Regions from separate parts of the Paenibacillus sp. FSL R5-0914 genome, predicted to be linked through region 2. Evidence: riboswitches for the same ligand, from Rfam matches in the RefSeq annotation. Region 2 holds a riboswitch; each other region holds the start of a gene.

Region 1 (4,260 bases), 320 kb from region 2:
AAGTAGCGCGTCTATAAGCGAATTTCCTTCTTTTACAAATTTAATGTCACTGTGCGGATCTACGCCTACGCCAGTTAAAGCCACAATAACCTGTGCGATGCTCTCACTGCTTGTGCTTCCCCAGCTTGTATATCCACCTTGAGCATTTTGCGTACTCGATAACCATGCAATTGCCCGATCCACGGCAGCTTTTACATTTGGATTAGTTGCATAATAAGGCGCAAGAGCTTGCATAGCCATCGCAGTAATATCGGTATCAGCTTTTGCTGGGCCTAATGCCCAACCTCCGGCGTCCGCTGTACCTTTTTTGATTTCTTTATCTAAAATATACTTAATCAAATTCTCTCTTGTAGTCTGATATATTACCCCATCTTTATCAGGCTCAGGGAATAGAACGGGGATCTCGTACGTACGACTATCTAAGGCAATCAGTGCAAATATGGGACCATTAATCCCTTGCTTCTGAACATATTGATAATCAGCGAGTGCATTGATTAGATTATTACCCGCAACATTCGTGATATCCTTCCCGATCGAGGTAAGTCCTAGAATCGCTCTGGAATGCTCTGTGCTTTTAATAGCATCGAGTTTTCCATCCTTCATTAATTCTGTTACTTTCTTAGCTACGTTGTTGTAATAGAGATCATAATAACCACTTGGTACTTCGTAGTTGGCACGTGCTAAAGATAAGATCGACCATTCCCCACTGCCAGTACCAAATGACGGATTCTTTACCGTTTTTAAAATATAGGCCAAGCTTTTATCTAACTGTTCCTTTGCGCCAGTGGTAGCATTCAGCTTGTAGGTAATTTGATATGTTTTCTCTACTCTATTTTCTGCTCCGTCTACTGCCGTTACAGTGATTACATTACTACCTGGGCTTAGAGATGCTTTGTACTCACCATTAGTAGCAGATAGAACGACTCCATTAAGTTTTACTGCTGGCATGATATCTTTAAATATATTGTCTGTGACAGCTACTCTGAAACTTAATTCTTTATCGGATACTTCCTGTTTATCCTGAATACCACTTACAGTAATAACAGGTGGCTCTATATCCAAAGAATTGGTAAGCCCGACAAGCGCATGATCTACACTTACTTGAGAGCTTTCCATATTTTCGAGCACGGAATAGGCTTGGTAAACTGCCTTTTGTACTACTGCTCTGTCCAAAATACTTTCTTTATTCGGGTCACTGTTAATTTCTGCGATTTCCGCAGTTAAAGCATCCTTATTGGCAAATGGAAATGGAGGTTCTCCCCAACCACCAAGATCAGAACTATAGCCATAAGTGGTGAACTGTGTTCGGATGATGTCACCGTCTTGAGGGTGATAATCAGACATCCCGAACGGAGGAAACTCATTATTTACGGCATACATCCAACCCGACATGTGAGTGTAGTCAAACTGACTTAGCCACTCTTGGTCTGCTTTATTTCCGACTGTATTCCCATCGGCTGAAATCATATCTAAAATATATTGCGGTATATTGACTTCACTTCTGCCACTATCTTTAACTTCAGATAAATAAAAACTACTAGCTATACTTCCAAAGTTTCTATAATTACCTTCTCCTAGCGCACGTGTTATTAGTGATGCGCCATTGTCCCCTTCGTAGAATGGAACTTTAATAGGTTCCTTAATATACCCTTGACCCAATGTGAACTTCTCTACGGATACAGTTACATACCCTTTAAGTGTAGAGCTTGCTTCATTCGCATGAGCCGGGATTACACTTGTAGAGAACGTCGTGATAAATACTGCTACAATAAGTAACCAAGCTAAAAACTTATTTTTCTTCATGTTTCCATAACCCTTCCCTTCTCTTCCTATGTTAAAAAACAGAATAAACTTTCATAGCACTACAAAAAAACCACTCAACATAACGTCAAGAGGTTTAAGATAGTGAACCGCAACAATAGCAGGCATATACTATATCAAACACCTCTCTATCGCTCGTAGAGTTTAACGGTGTATCAGAAATAGGCAGATATTCTGGCTCAAGTATCATCACCCTTGCTACCTTCCCAGTTTCCCAGTGGTACCTTGCAAGGACTCCTCTTTCACAGCGGCGGGACCGCGCGGGATTCACACCCGCTTTCCATTTAACCAATCTATGATTGTATTTCCGAAACATTCATAATTGGCACCTATTGCTAATATTAATTTTTCCATGCTTCATCATATCTAATATAGTTGCTTTTGTCATGCAATATTTGATTTTTGTATAACGAGTAGTTAGCGATAATCCTATTGAATATCAAATCATTTTAACCACAATATACTCTTTTTCTCTCAACTCAAAACCATCCTCCAGTGACAAAGAGGCCAAATCAAAGATTCGATCATACTTTTTATTACGTGGGAGCCCTTCTTCCTCAGCCCAGCATGTATAAAGCTCAAACTCGGCACCAGATACCCCATAATCTGTCATAAGCCTAAATAACTCCCGACAACACTTGAGTGAGGCGTTATACGATCCCGGTAAAGTATCTTTTAGCTTAGGGGATACAGAGAAGCCGCCCCAATTCGGTGAAATCCGGTACACATACGGACTCCGAAAATGCTTGCGAATCTCATCGTTCCAATACCCAAGTTCCTCTATAAAAATACCCGCTGCATCTTCTTCCGAGTCGTATACAAGACAGTCCTCATCTCTTAAATGAGATAGATCTGCGATGTCATCCAAAGGAATTATACCTTGCAGGCGCAGAGCCTCTCTTTGTTTCTTATACTCCGGGGAATTTTTCACTTCATTATATGTCTTTGCTGACGGTAAACTGCCTCTTTCTCCTAACGGAAGCTCTGTAGCCGAGCCTATGTAATGAAATCTGCTCACTGGATTGCCCTCCATAACTTTGGAATCACTGCAAATCACTAATTCATATATGAATTTACCACAAATTAGTAAGGTACTCGTTGAAATTATTCTATGTTAGGGTATTTGGTAAGCGTTTACAACGAATTCATGGAGGTGTACGTGTTCATCTAAGCACCAAAGTACCAAGGAAGGTCAGGTTTAAGCATCCTCAAAAATGATCTTACAAAGGAGAATTCAATGACTACTCGAATCCAGAAATCATTCTTATCATTGACCCTTGTCACCGCTCTTCTGCTCTCTTTGTTCTCATCCATTGCCGCCGCTGCCACTAAGGACGAGCAACAAGCTAAGGCAGCACCAAAGAGTAAGGTCCAATCCTATGTAGACGATATGCAGCCCGGATGGAACCTTGGCAATACTCTAGATGCTACAGGTGAGGATGAAACCTCCTGGGGCAATCCGCGTGTGACCCAAGAACTGATTAAGAAAATCGCCGCACAAGGCTACAAAAGTATCCGTATTCCTATCACTTGGGATTCACACATAGGTGAAGCACCGAACTACACCATTGATCAAGCTTACCTCGACCGTGTCGAAGAAGTTGTAGGCTGGGCGCTAGACGCCAAGTTATATGTAATGATCAATGTCCATCACGACTCCTGGTTATGGGTAAGTCATATGGAAGAGAAGCATGATGAGACGCTGGTGCGTTATAATGCAGCATGGACTCAAATTGCGGACCGCTTCAAGGATAAATCCGATAAGCTGATGTTCGAAAGCATTAATGAACCTCGTTTCACAGATGGCGGAAGTACGGATGAAGCGAAGATGGAACAGATGCTTGCAGAGCTCAACAATTCCTTCCATCAGATCGTTCGAAACTCAGGTGGAAAAAATGATGTCCGTCCGCTAGTGCTACCTTCATTAGAGACTTCTCCTACCCAACCTAGAATGGATCAGCTCTACAAGACGATTACAGCTCTTAACGATCCGAACATAATTGCGACCGTTCACTACTATGGCTTCTGGCCGTTCAGTGTGAATATCGCTGGTTACACCACGTTTGAAAAAGATACAAAAAACGATATCATCCAAACTTTTGATAACGTTTACAACACATTCGTAGCCAAAGGAATCCCTGTTATCGTTGGTGAGTTTGGACTGCTAGGATTCGATAAAGATACAGGTGTGATTGAACAAGGCGAGAAGCTGAAATTCTTCGAGTACCTTACCTATTATTTAAAAGAAAAGAAAATGACCTCCATGTTCTGGGATAATGGGCAGCATTTCAACCGCAAAACGTATAAGTGGTCCGATTATGAGCTGCAGGGTGTATTAATGTCTGGTCTGAAGGAACGTTCCTCCAGCACTGAAAGCGATCTGGTCTATCTAAAAAAAGGTGCAGCGATCAAAGACACCAAGGTGAAGCTGAACCTAAA
Region 2 (4,260 bases):
AGCAAAAAGTAATCACGTCATTGTCGCGAGAAAGAAGCCTGCTCCATTGATCTTTTGTTTCCCCCTTCGGCATGCGAGAAACTGGCTGTTGCTTGGGGGCCTGAAAGAAGGTAAGAACGGAAAGCTGGACCAAATCACCGGTATGCTCTAGAGTCCAGTGTGTAGAGAGTTTTCAAATGAAGCAGCAATAATCCGCCAAGCTCATGCTCGGCGGATTATTTTATGTATGCTCTAAATTCAAATCTCTGCCGGACGAAAGCGCCGTCTTCAATCTTGATGAAATTCGGCGTGTACCCCTGCACAATGCCGCCGTAATCCATCATATGGCCGATTAAGTCCGGCTCTTCCCTGTACCATACCGAGTCCTTGGATTGGACGAGTGCGTCAGTCAGGAAGTCCGCACCACTCTTCAGAATTTTATACTTATCCCCCAGAAAACTCTTTATTCAAATAAAGGGTAGAACAATTAAAAAAAGCGCGCCCCTCGAAATTCCAAGAATCCGCGCCACGTATGTTTTTTTTGGATGCTGGTGAAGGGAATTGAACCCCCGGCCTACGCATTACGAGTGCGTTGCTCTACCCCTGAGCTACACCAGCTTAAGGCTGATTTTTCTGTCAAACAAAAAATATTATACAACTTTCAGCCAGAAACGCAAGCCTATTTCTCCCTATTTCCCTACTCTCCCAAACTGCTATTCCACCTGTAGTTTACGCTCCACAGACTCCAGCTTTCCACGGCTAGTGGAGGGTTTATCGCGGCGGTCGTCTATTTTAAGTGAGGTAGAGACACGCTCTGCACCTGCGGCAAAAGGAGACTCGTGCAGCGCTTCGACTGCAGCAAAAATACGCTGAAGAGGCCCTTCGATGATTGTACCCATGGATGTAAGCTCATAAGTAATCCCTTCTACCGTCTTCAGCACTCGCTGCATATCCGCAACATAGCTGCTAAGGCTCGTACTACCTGTTCCAATCGGAATAACGGTTACTTCAGCAATAGGCATGAGAATACCTCCTCGGAATTTTAAAGTATGTGTCTCCTTCTATTGTAACAACTCCACCGCTCTCCCACAAATGATCTCATCTTTATTATGCCCCTTCTTCTTTCCCCAAAATTCTCCGAAATATGACTTTCGCCACAAGTATTTTTTCTAACATGAATTCTAGGGTCATCTGCACTACATTTATGGACTCTTTGTGGCATCTTTTCGGACAATTTATGAATCATTTTTTATATGCCTGTGGATCAATTGTGGATTACTTATGGACAGCCTGTGGATCATTTGTGGAGTACTTTTGAAGAACCCGCTCCCCGCGCGGGTTTTCTAAAAAACTGTTTACAAACACAACATCTTGGGTTATTTTTATCTAACGACAACAAAATATAGTGGAGACAGGCGCTTTGATCCTTTATCGGAATTAGAGCTTAATAGGGAAGTACGGTGAAAATCCGCTGCGGTCCCGCCACTGTAACCGGATGCCCCTTACAAGCTTTTAGAAGCTTAAGATGGGCAGATCTCCTGGCAGAAGCCACTGAGGGGTAAGAGCCCCCTTGGGAAGGCGCTGAGAGGTCCTACGGAAGCCAGGAGACCTGCCTGTTTCGACGACACCAACTATGAGTGCCTGCGAGGAACAGGAACGGTGTCCGCATGCGGTCATCTTCTTAGAGGCCACTACAAATATCTGTGTGGATATTTACATAACGCATCGGGCATTTTCTGCCATCCTCGCTAGAGGATGCTTTTTTTATGAGATCACAATGAATATACGGCCGCTTTTGCGGCCCCACTTCTTAATGATAGGACGATAGACTGAGAGGAGAGCTATACAATGACGTTGTTGGAGAGACAATTTAACGGTACAACAAATGCACGAGAAGTTCTTTTAGAAGAGCTCATTGATTTAGGACGCGATATTATCGACAGCCGGGATTTGGACTTGCTGCGCGAGAATGCCAATTTGAACGGAGAGAGTTTCTCCGGTAAAATGAGCAAGTTCGGCAGTGAATATTCAAAATGGTACGCCCGCAACTTTACGATGCCACCGCAGCTAGTGCAAGCCATTGATGACAATGTCGTCTATGTGCATGATCTGGATCAATACGCAATCGGAACGACTAACTGCATTTTTATCCCGTTTGATAAGCTTCTCCGCGAAGGCTTCAACACCGGCAACGGCAGTGTTCGTCCTCCGAACTCCATAATGACAGCTATGTCACTGGTAGCAATTATTTTTCAATCCCAGCAAAATGCTCAATATGGCGGCGTATCCGCCAATAAGCTCGACTATGATCTAGCACCTTATGTAACCAAATCCTTCGCTAAGCTGTTCCGCAAGGGTCTGGATTATTTTGATGAGGGACAAGCTAATGATTCTTTGGGCGAGATTACAATGAGTCGGACCGATCTGGCGGAGTTATATCCAAAAGCGTTTCGTTTTGCACTAAAGGAAACCGAAATCGAAACCCTGCAAGCGGCTGAAAGTATGGTACATAATCTCAACACCATGTCCAGCCGATCCGGTGGGCAAATTCCGTTTACCAGCATCAATTATGGTACTTGTACTTCACCAGAAGGTCAGCTTGTGATCAGCTCCCTGCTAACAGCAACGATGAACGGACTTGGCAGCGGAGAAACACCTGTGTTCCCGATTCAAATCTTCAAATGCAAGCAAGGAGTCAATCAACAGCAAGGTGATCCTAACTATGAATTGTTCCTAAAAGCGGCGGAATGTTCTGCACGCAGACTATATCCGAACTTCGCTAATCTGGACGCTCCGCTCAACTTGCAGTATTATGATCCAAGTGATCCTGATACGGAATTTGCTACAATGGGCTGCCGCACCCGAGTGCTCGGTGACCGTTTTGGGCGTAATCATTGCTCCGGGAAGGGCAACCTTTCCTTTAATACACTGAATCTGGTTCGTCTCGGTCTGGCACACGGCACAGTAACAGGCCGACGTACCGTCGCAGACGAAGCTGGCTTCTATGAGGATCTAAATCACTATATGGATATTGCGCTGGAAGGACTTCTTCATCGGTTCCACATCCAAAGCGCGCAAAAAGCTAAAGCATCCGATTTCATGATGCGAGAAGGCGTCTGGGAAGGCGGCGAAAATCTCGCTCCTGAAGACTCTGTAGGCGAACTACTTAAGCATGGTAGTCTGTCGCTTGGCTTCATCGGTATCGCGGAATGCATGAAAGCCATGTACGGCAAACACCATGGCGAGGATATGGAAGCCCATGCCAAGGCTGTGGCTATCGTGCGTCACATGCGGGAGTATTGCGACCTTAAAAGTGAGGAACTTAATCTCAACATTACCTTGTTCGCAACACCAGCAGAGGGCCTGTCCGGCAAATTCACCAAGATTGATCGCAAGGTACTGGGTTCTATTCCGGGCGTAACTGACCGTGAGTATTATACGAACTCTTTCCACATCCCTGTATACTACGATCTAGGTGCTGCTCAGAAGATCAGCTTGGAAGCTCCTTTCCATGAATACTGCAATGCCGGGGCTATTTCTTATGTCGAATTAAATGGCAATGCCCGCAGCAATCCATCTGCTTTTATCAAAATCATTAAATATGCACTAGAACAACAGGTCAGCTACTTCAGCATTAACCATCCGATTGACCGCTGCTCCAGCTGCGGATACGAAGGCGTAATTGGGACAAACTGTCCTTCCTGCAACGCACATGAGAATGACGTGCACATCCGTCGTTTGCGCAGAGTTACAGGTTATTTAACTGGCGACTATCAGACCCGCTTCAATGCCGCCAAACAAGCCGAAGTACGGGATCGCGTTAAGCATCTATGAATATTTGCGGATACTATCCGGAGTCGATTAACGAGGGAGAGGGCATGCGGGCCGTCCTCTTCATCAGCGGCTGCCGTCATCGTTGCCCGGGATGCTTTAATCCCGAGACATGGAACTTTAAATATGGAGAAGTCTTCACCTTAGAACGTCAACATGAAATCATTGCAGAAATCGCCGCTAACCCTTTGCTGGATGGTCTAACACTGGCAGGCGGCGATCCTTTTTTCTCGGCAGAAGAGGTACTTGGGTTCATTCATGAGCTTCGCGCCGTGCTCCCTGGCTTCCCCATCTGGATTTACAGTGGTTATACGTATGAGGAACTAACCGCCCTTCCCGGTTCGCCGGAGTGGAATCTACTTACACAGTGTCAGGTATTAATAGATGGACGTTTTATAGAAGAATTGAAAGATACTACACTTCCTTACCGAGGAAGCTCTAACCAACGCA
Region 3 (4,260 bases), 2.4 Mb from region 2:
ACGTGAAGTCTCAATAGAGATAACATCCGCATCCATCGCTGAAATGGAGTCTATCATGTCATTAAATTCGCTATAGCACATGTGGGTATGAATTTGTGTCGTAGCCTTCACATGATTCGTCGCGATACGGAACGACTTCACCGCCCAATTCAAGTATGCCTCATGATCTTCCGCCTTCAAAGGAAGTCCTTCACGGATAGCCGGTTCATCTACTTGAATCATCTCTATGCCTGCATCCTCCAAAGCTTTAACTTCATGACGGAGCGCTAAGGCAATTTGATTCGCTACTGCTTCCCGACTAAGATCATCACGTACGAAAGACCAATTGAGAATCGTAACAGGACCAGTCAACATACCTTTAACAGGAAGGGAAGTTAACGACTGAGCATAGACGCTTTCTTTTACAGTCATAGGCTGGATAAAAGCTATATCCGCATAAATAACTGGTGGCTTAACGCAGCGTGATCCGTAGGATTGAACCCAGCCATTACTAGTAAATAAGTAACCATCCAACTTCTCCCCGAAAAACTCCACCATATCGGTTCTTTCGAACTCACCGTGCACGAGTACATCCAGACCCAGCTTTTCTTGGAAAGTGATTGCATCTGCAATCTGCTCACGAACGAACCCGTCGTAACGCTCTTGATTCCATACGCCTTTACGCCATTTCAACCTTGCCTGGCGCACTTCTACGGTCTGTGGAAAGCTTCCGATTGTTGTCGTTGGCAGAAGTGGCAGCTGCCACTTCTCCTGCTGCACCTTCAGGCGCTCAGCAAAAGGTAGGCTACGTTGGTCTGGTAAATCTGCAAGTCCGAGAACTTGCTCGGCCACATCCTTACGACCGCGTTCAGGAAGTGCACGGAAGGCAGTAAGGGCTTCGCGACTGGCTGTCAACGCAGCAGCAGCTTCTGCTGTACCCTCTAAGGCTGCAGCAAGCAGGCCAAGCTCTCTAAGCTTCTCATCAGCAAAAGCTAAAGCAGCCTTGACGGTGGCCTTCAGCTTCACCTCACCCTGAACAGTAACCGGAACATGCAGCAAACTGCAAGAAGGCTGTAGAATAAGACGATCAAGCGGTACATGTACACTCAGCTTCTCGATCAGCTGCAGCTTAGCATCCAGATCCGAGCGCCAGATGTTGCGTCCGTCAATAATACCCGCTCCCAGCCACTTATCCTCAGGCCAGCCAAGACGTTCAATCGATGCCAGGTTCGTCCCGCCATCATGGACAAAATCAAGACCTAAACCTTGTACCGGAAGCTTGAACAGTGCCTCCAGCGGTTCAGCAGCTTCAAAGTAAGTCTGCAGAATAATATTTAATCCAGGCACGGATTCAGCAATTTCTGTGTAAATCGAGTTAAGTAATGATAATTCTGATTCATTTATTCCTGTAACAATCGCTGGCTCATCAATTTGTACCCAGCTTACTCCTTCTTGCTTCAGTTCCTGCAACAGCTGAACGTAAACCGGAAGAAACCGAGCAGCAATCTTCGCAATATCCGCAGATGCAAAACCTTTTGACAACTTAAGGAATGTATAAAGGCCTAAAACCACAGGTTTACCCTCAATTCCCGCTTGGGACTTGGCAAAACGATAAGCTGCCAGTGGTTTATTCTCGGTCAGACGCGGCGTTTGTGCACCGATCTCTGGAACGATGTAATGATAGTTCGTATTGAACCATTTAGTCATCTCGCAAGCGGTAGCCTCAGCATTTCCTCTAGCCATCGCAAAATAAAGATCAAGCCCAATGTCGCCACCATCATACGCATAACGTGGAGGTACGATCCCGAACATTACAGCTGTATCTAGCACATGATCGTAGAACGTAAAATCATTTACCGGAATTAAATCAATTCCTGCCTCCTGCTGAGTCTTCAAATGCTGAAGCTGAATTCCTGTCATTTCAGTACGGAACGCTTCCTCATTTATTTTTCCCGCCCAGAAGGCTTCCAACGTTTTCTTCCACTCGCGGTTTTTTCCGATTCTTGGATAGCCAAGATTGCTTACTTTTACTTTGTTCGTCACTTTGCAGCTCCCCTTCTCCATCTTCTTATTTTGGACTCGATATCACTTGTATTCCTTTAAAAAAGAGCGCCCTTCCCTAAAAAAGTCAAAGGGAAAGACGCCCATAATATACCTATGGTTAACGTCTAACACCTTCCTATCCTCCGTAGGTGAAGCAGTGCTGTTGAAACAGGCAGGTCTCCTGGCTAGCGGTGTCAGCATCCTTAGCAGTCTTCCCAGCAGTAGTAAATTGCCAGTGACATATGTTGCTATGGACTCTTCCGTTACAGTGGCGGGACCGCATCGGCTTCAAACCGAATTTCCCTATTAAGCCTACCGAATTACTAATTTCCGGCAAGCACCTGTCTCCGATATTGTCAAGCTAAAACGCCTTCAGCGTCCTTTTAAGGACGGTAAGCGTTTATGCGAGAATTATAAGGATAAAGTGAGTGTCTTAAATCTGATGTCATCATACGTGAAAGCCCCCGTCATCTGCAATAGATTACGGGGGCTTTTGTTATATCGATTCCTTATAACGGATTTAGAAAAACACGAAATATACTACTGCAGCAAGTACTATGCGATATATAGCAAATGGTAAAAGCTTAATCCGGTTGATCAATTTCAAGAAGAAACGCATCGATAATAGTGCAAATACAAAGGCACTGATAAAGCCTGCAATGAAGAACGGCAGGGCATCGATGGTGAAATATTGCCAGTTCTTCATCAGTGAGAGTAAACTGGCGCCTGCCATGATTGGAACAGCCATAATAAACGTGAAATCAGCAGCAGCGCGATGACTCATACCCAGAAGAACACCACCAGAAATCGTCGACCCGGAACGAGAAAATCCCGGCCACAAGGAGAAGCACTGGACCAGACCAACACCTAGCGCCTGCTTATATGTAATCTGATCGACACTCTCCGTTTGAATCTTCTTTGGTCCGAATAGATCCGCAATAATCATTAATACAGCACCGACTACTAGACCGATTAACACGGTGGATGTAGAGAATAAATGCTCGTCAATATAATCATTAAACAGAACCCCCAGCACGCCTGCTGGCACTAAACCTACAAGCACCTGTGTAAGCTTCAGGTGGCCGCCTTTTTCAAGCTGTGGTTGTTGCTCGGTTACAGGATCCAACTGCTTGCGGCTGAAGCGCTTTAAGCCCAGCAATTCAATGAACCTATTTCTAAAAATAACTACAACTGCTAATATTGACCCCAGCTGTATAACCACTTTGAACGTATTGGCCGTATATTGCCCAAATAACTCTGTCGATTTTAACCACATATCATCAACAATAATCATATGACCTGTGGAGGATACCGGAGCAAATTCAGTCAATCCTTCAACAATTCCCAAAATAATAGCTTTAATAATCGTTAATAGCTCCATTTGTTCTCCTCCTTTTAATCATAACTTTTATCTATATGTCCTTCTCGGCTCAACCTTCGGTGTTCATTTTCCGGCTGCGCTTGCGGAAGAACAAATACCCAAGGATCACTACTCCACCTGCAAGAAGCACGTACACTACGTTGGAGTACATATCCATATACATGGCGATGTCTTCCCAGGACTCACCCAATGCCGCACCAATAAGCACCAGCAATAGATTCCATCCCAGCGTACCAATCGTTGTGAAGATCATAAACACTCCAAATTTCATGCCCGACATCCCTGCAGGGATCGAAATCAAACTACGCACTAGTGGAACCATCCGACAAAATAATACGGTCCAATAGCCATATTTGTCAAACCAAGCGTCAGCCTTGTGGATGTCCTTTTTGCTAATCCGGAGTAGGCCGCCCCAGCGTTCAACGATCTTTTCCAAGCGATTTACATCCAACAAACGACCGATATAATAGAGAATTACTGCACCCAGCAGTGAGCCAAGCGTAGCAGCAATAATTACACCAGGAATGGTCAAATTCGTTGTGGTTGTCATGAATCCGCCAAAAGGAAGGATCACTTCGGAAGGAATCGGTGGAAATATATTTTCAAAAGCGAGCATCAGGAAAATACCAAAGTAACCAAACTGCTCCATAAAATCTGTAATCCATACTTGCATTTCGTAACCCCCATTATTCAGATCAAGTTCTTCTTCAAGTTGCGTAAATAACGGCTGCGAATAAAAAAGAAGTAAAGTCCCTGGACAGCCAAATATCCCAATAAAACCGCCCCGGTCTCCACAGCAATAGATAAGTAAAACAACCGCTGAAGCGCAATAAAGGCAAACACACTATGCAAAATAG

What was found. Region 2 has a riboswitch for cobalamin ahead of MKX60_RS01530 (anaerobic ribonucleoside triphosphate reductase). Riboswitches for the same ligand answer to the same signal wherever they lie in the genome.
Region 1: linked by a shared signal. The riboswitch ahead of MKX60_RS00130 (S-layer homology domain-containing protein) and the one ahead of MKX60_RS01530 (anaerobic ribonucleoside triphosphate reductase) in region 2 are both predicted to bind cobalamin.
Region 3: linked by a shared signal. The riboswitch ahead of metE (5-methyltetrahydropteroyltriglutamate--homocysteine S-methyltransferase) and the one ahead of MKX60_RS01530 (anaerobic ribonucleoside triphosphate reductase) in region 2 are both predicted to bind cobalamin.

The regions. Positions count from the first base shown of each region.
Region 1 covers NZ_JBBORH010000001.1:35,268-39,527, forward strand. The annotation lists gene MKX60_RS00130 (S-layer homology domain-containing protein) at 1-1,803, opposite strand, end outside; cobalamin riboswitch at 1,969-2,169, opposite strand; gene MKX60_RS00135 (hypothetical protein) at 2,261-2,839, opposite strand; gene MKX60_RS00140 (cellulase family glycosylhydrolase) at 3,059-4,260, shown strand, end outside.
Region 2 covers NZ_JBBORH010000001.1:358,342-362,601, forward strand. The annotation lists gene MKX60_RS01515 (peptidase G2 autoproteolytic cleavage domain-containing protein) at 1-12, shown strand, start outside; tRNA gene MKX60_RS01520 (tRNA-Thr) at 526-597, opposite strand; gene MKX60_RS01525 (MTH1187 family thiamine-binding protein) at 693-1,001, opposite strand; cobalamin riboswitch at 1,376-1,610, shown strand; gene MKX60_RS01530 (anaerobic ribonucleoside triphosphate reductase) at 1,828-3,813, shown strand; gene nrdG (anaerobic ribonucleoside-triphosphate reductase activating protein) at 3,810-4,260, shown strand, end outside.
Region 3 covers NZ_JBBORH010000001.1:2,758,004-2,762,263, reverse strand. The annotation lists gene metE (5-methyltetrahydropteroyltriglutamate--homocysteine S-methyltransferase) at 1-2,043, opposite strand, end outside; cobalamin riboswitch at 2,177-2,382, opposite strand; gene MKX60_RS12100 (undecaprenyl-diphosphate phosphatase) at 2,543-3,403, opposite strand; gene MKX60_RS12095 (DedA family protein) at 3,453-4,076, opposite strand; gene MKX60_RS12090 (ABC transporter permease) at 4,094-4,260, opposite strand, start outside.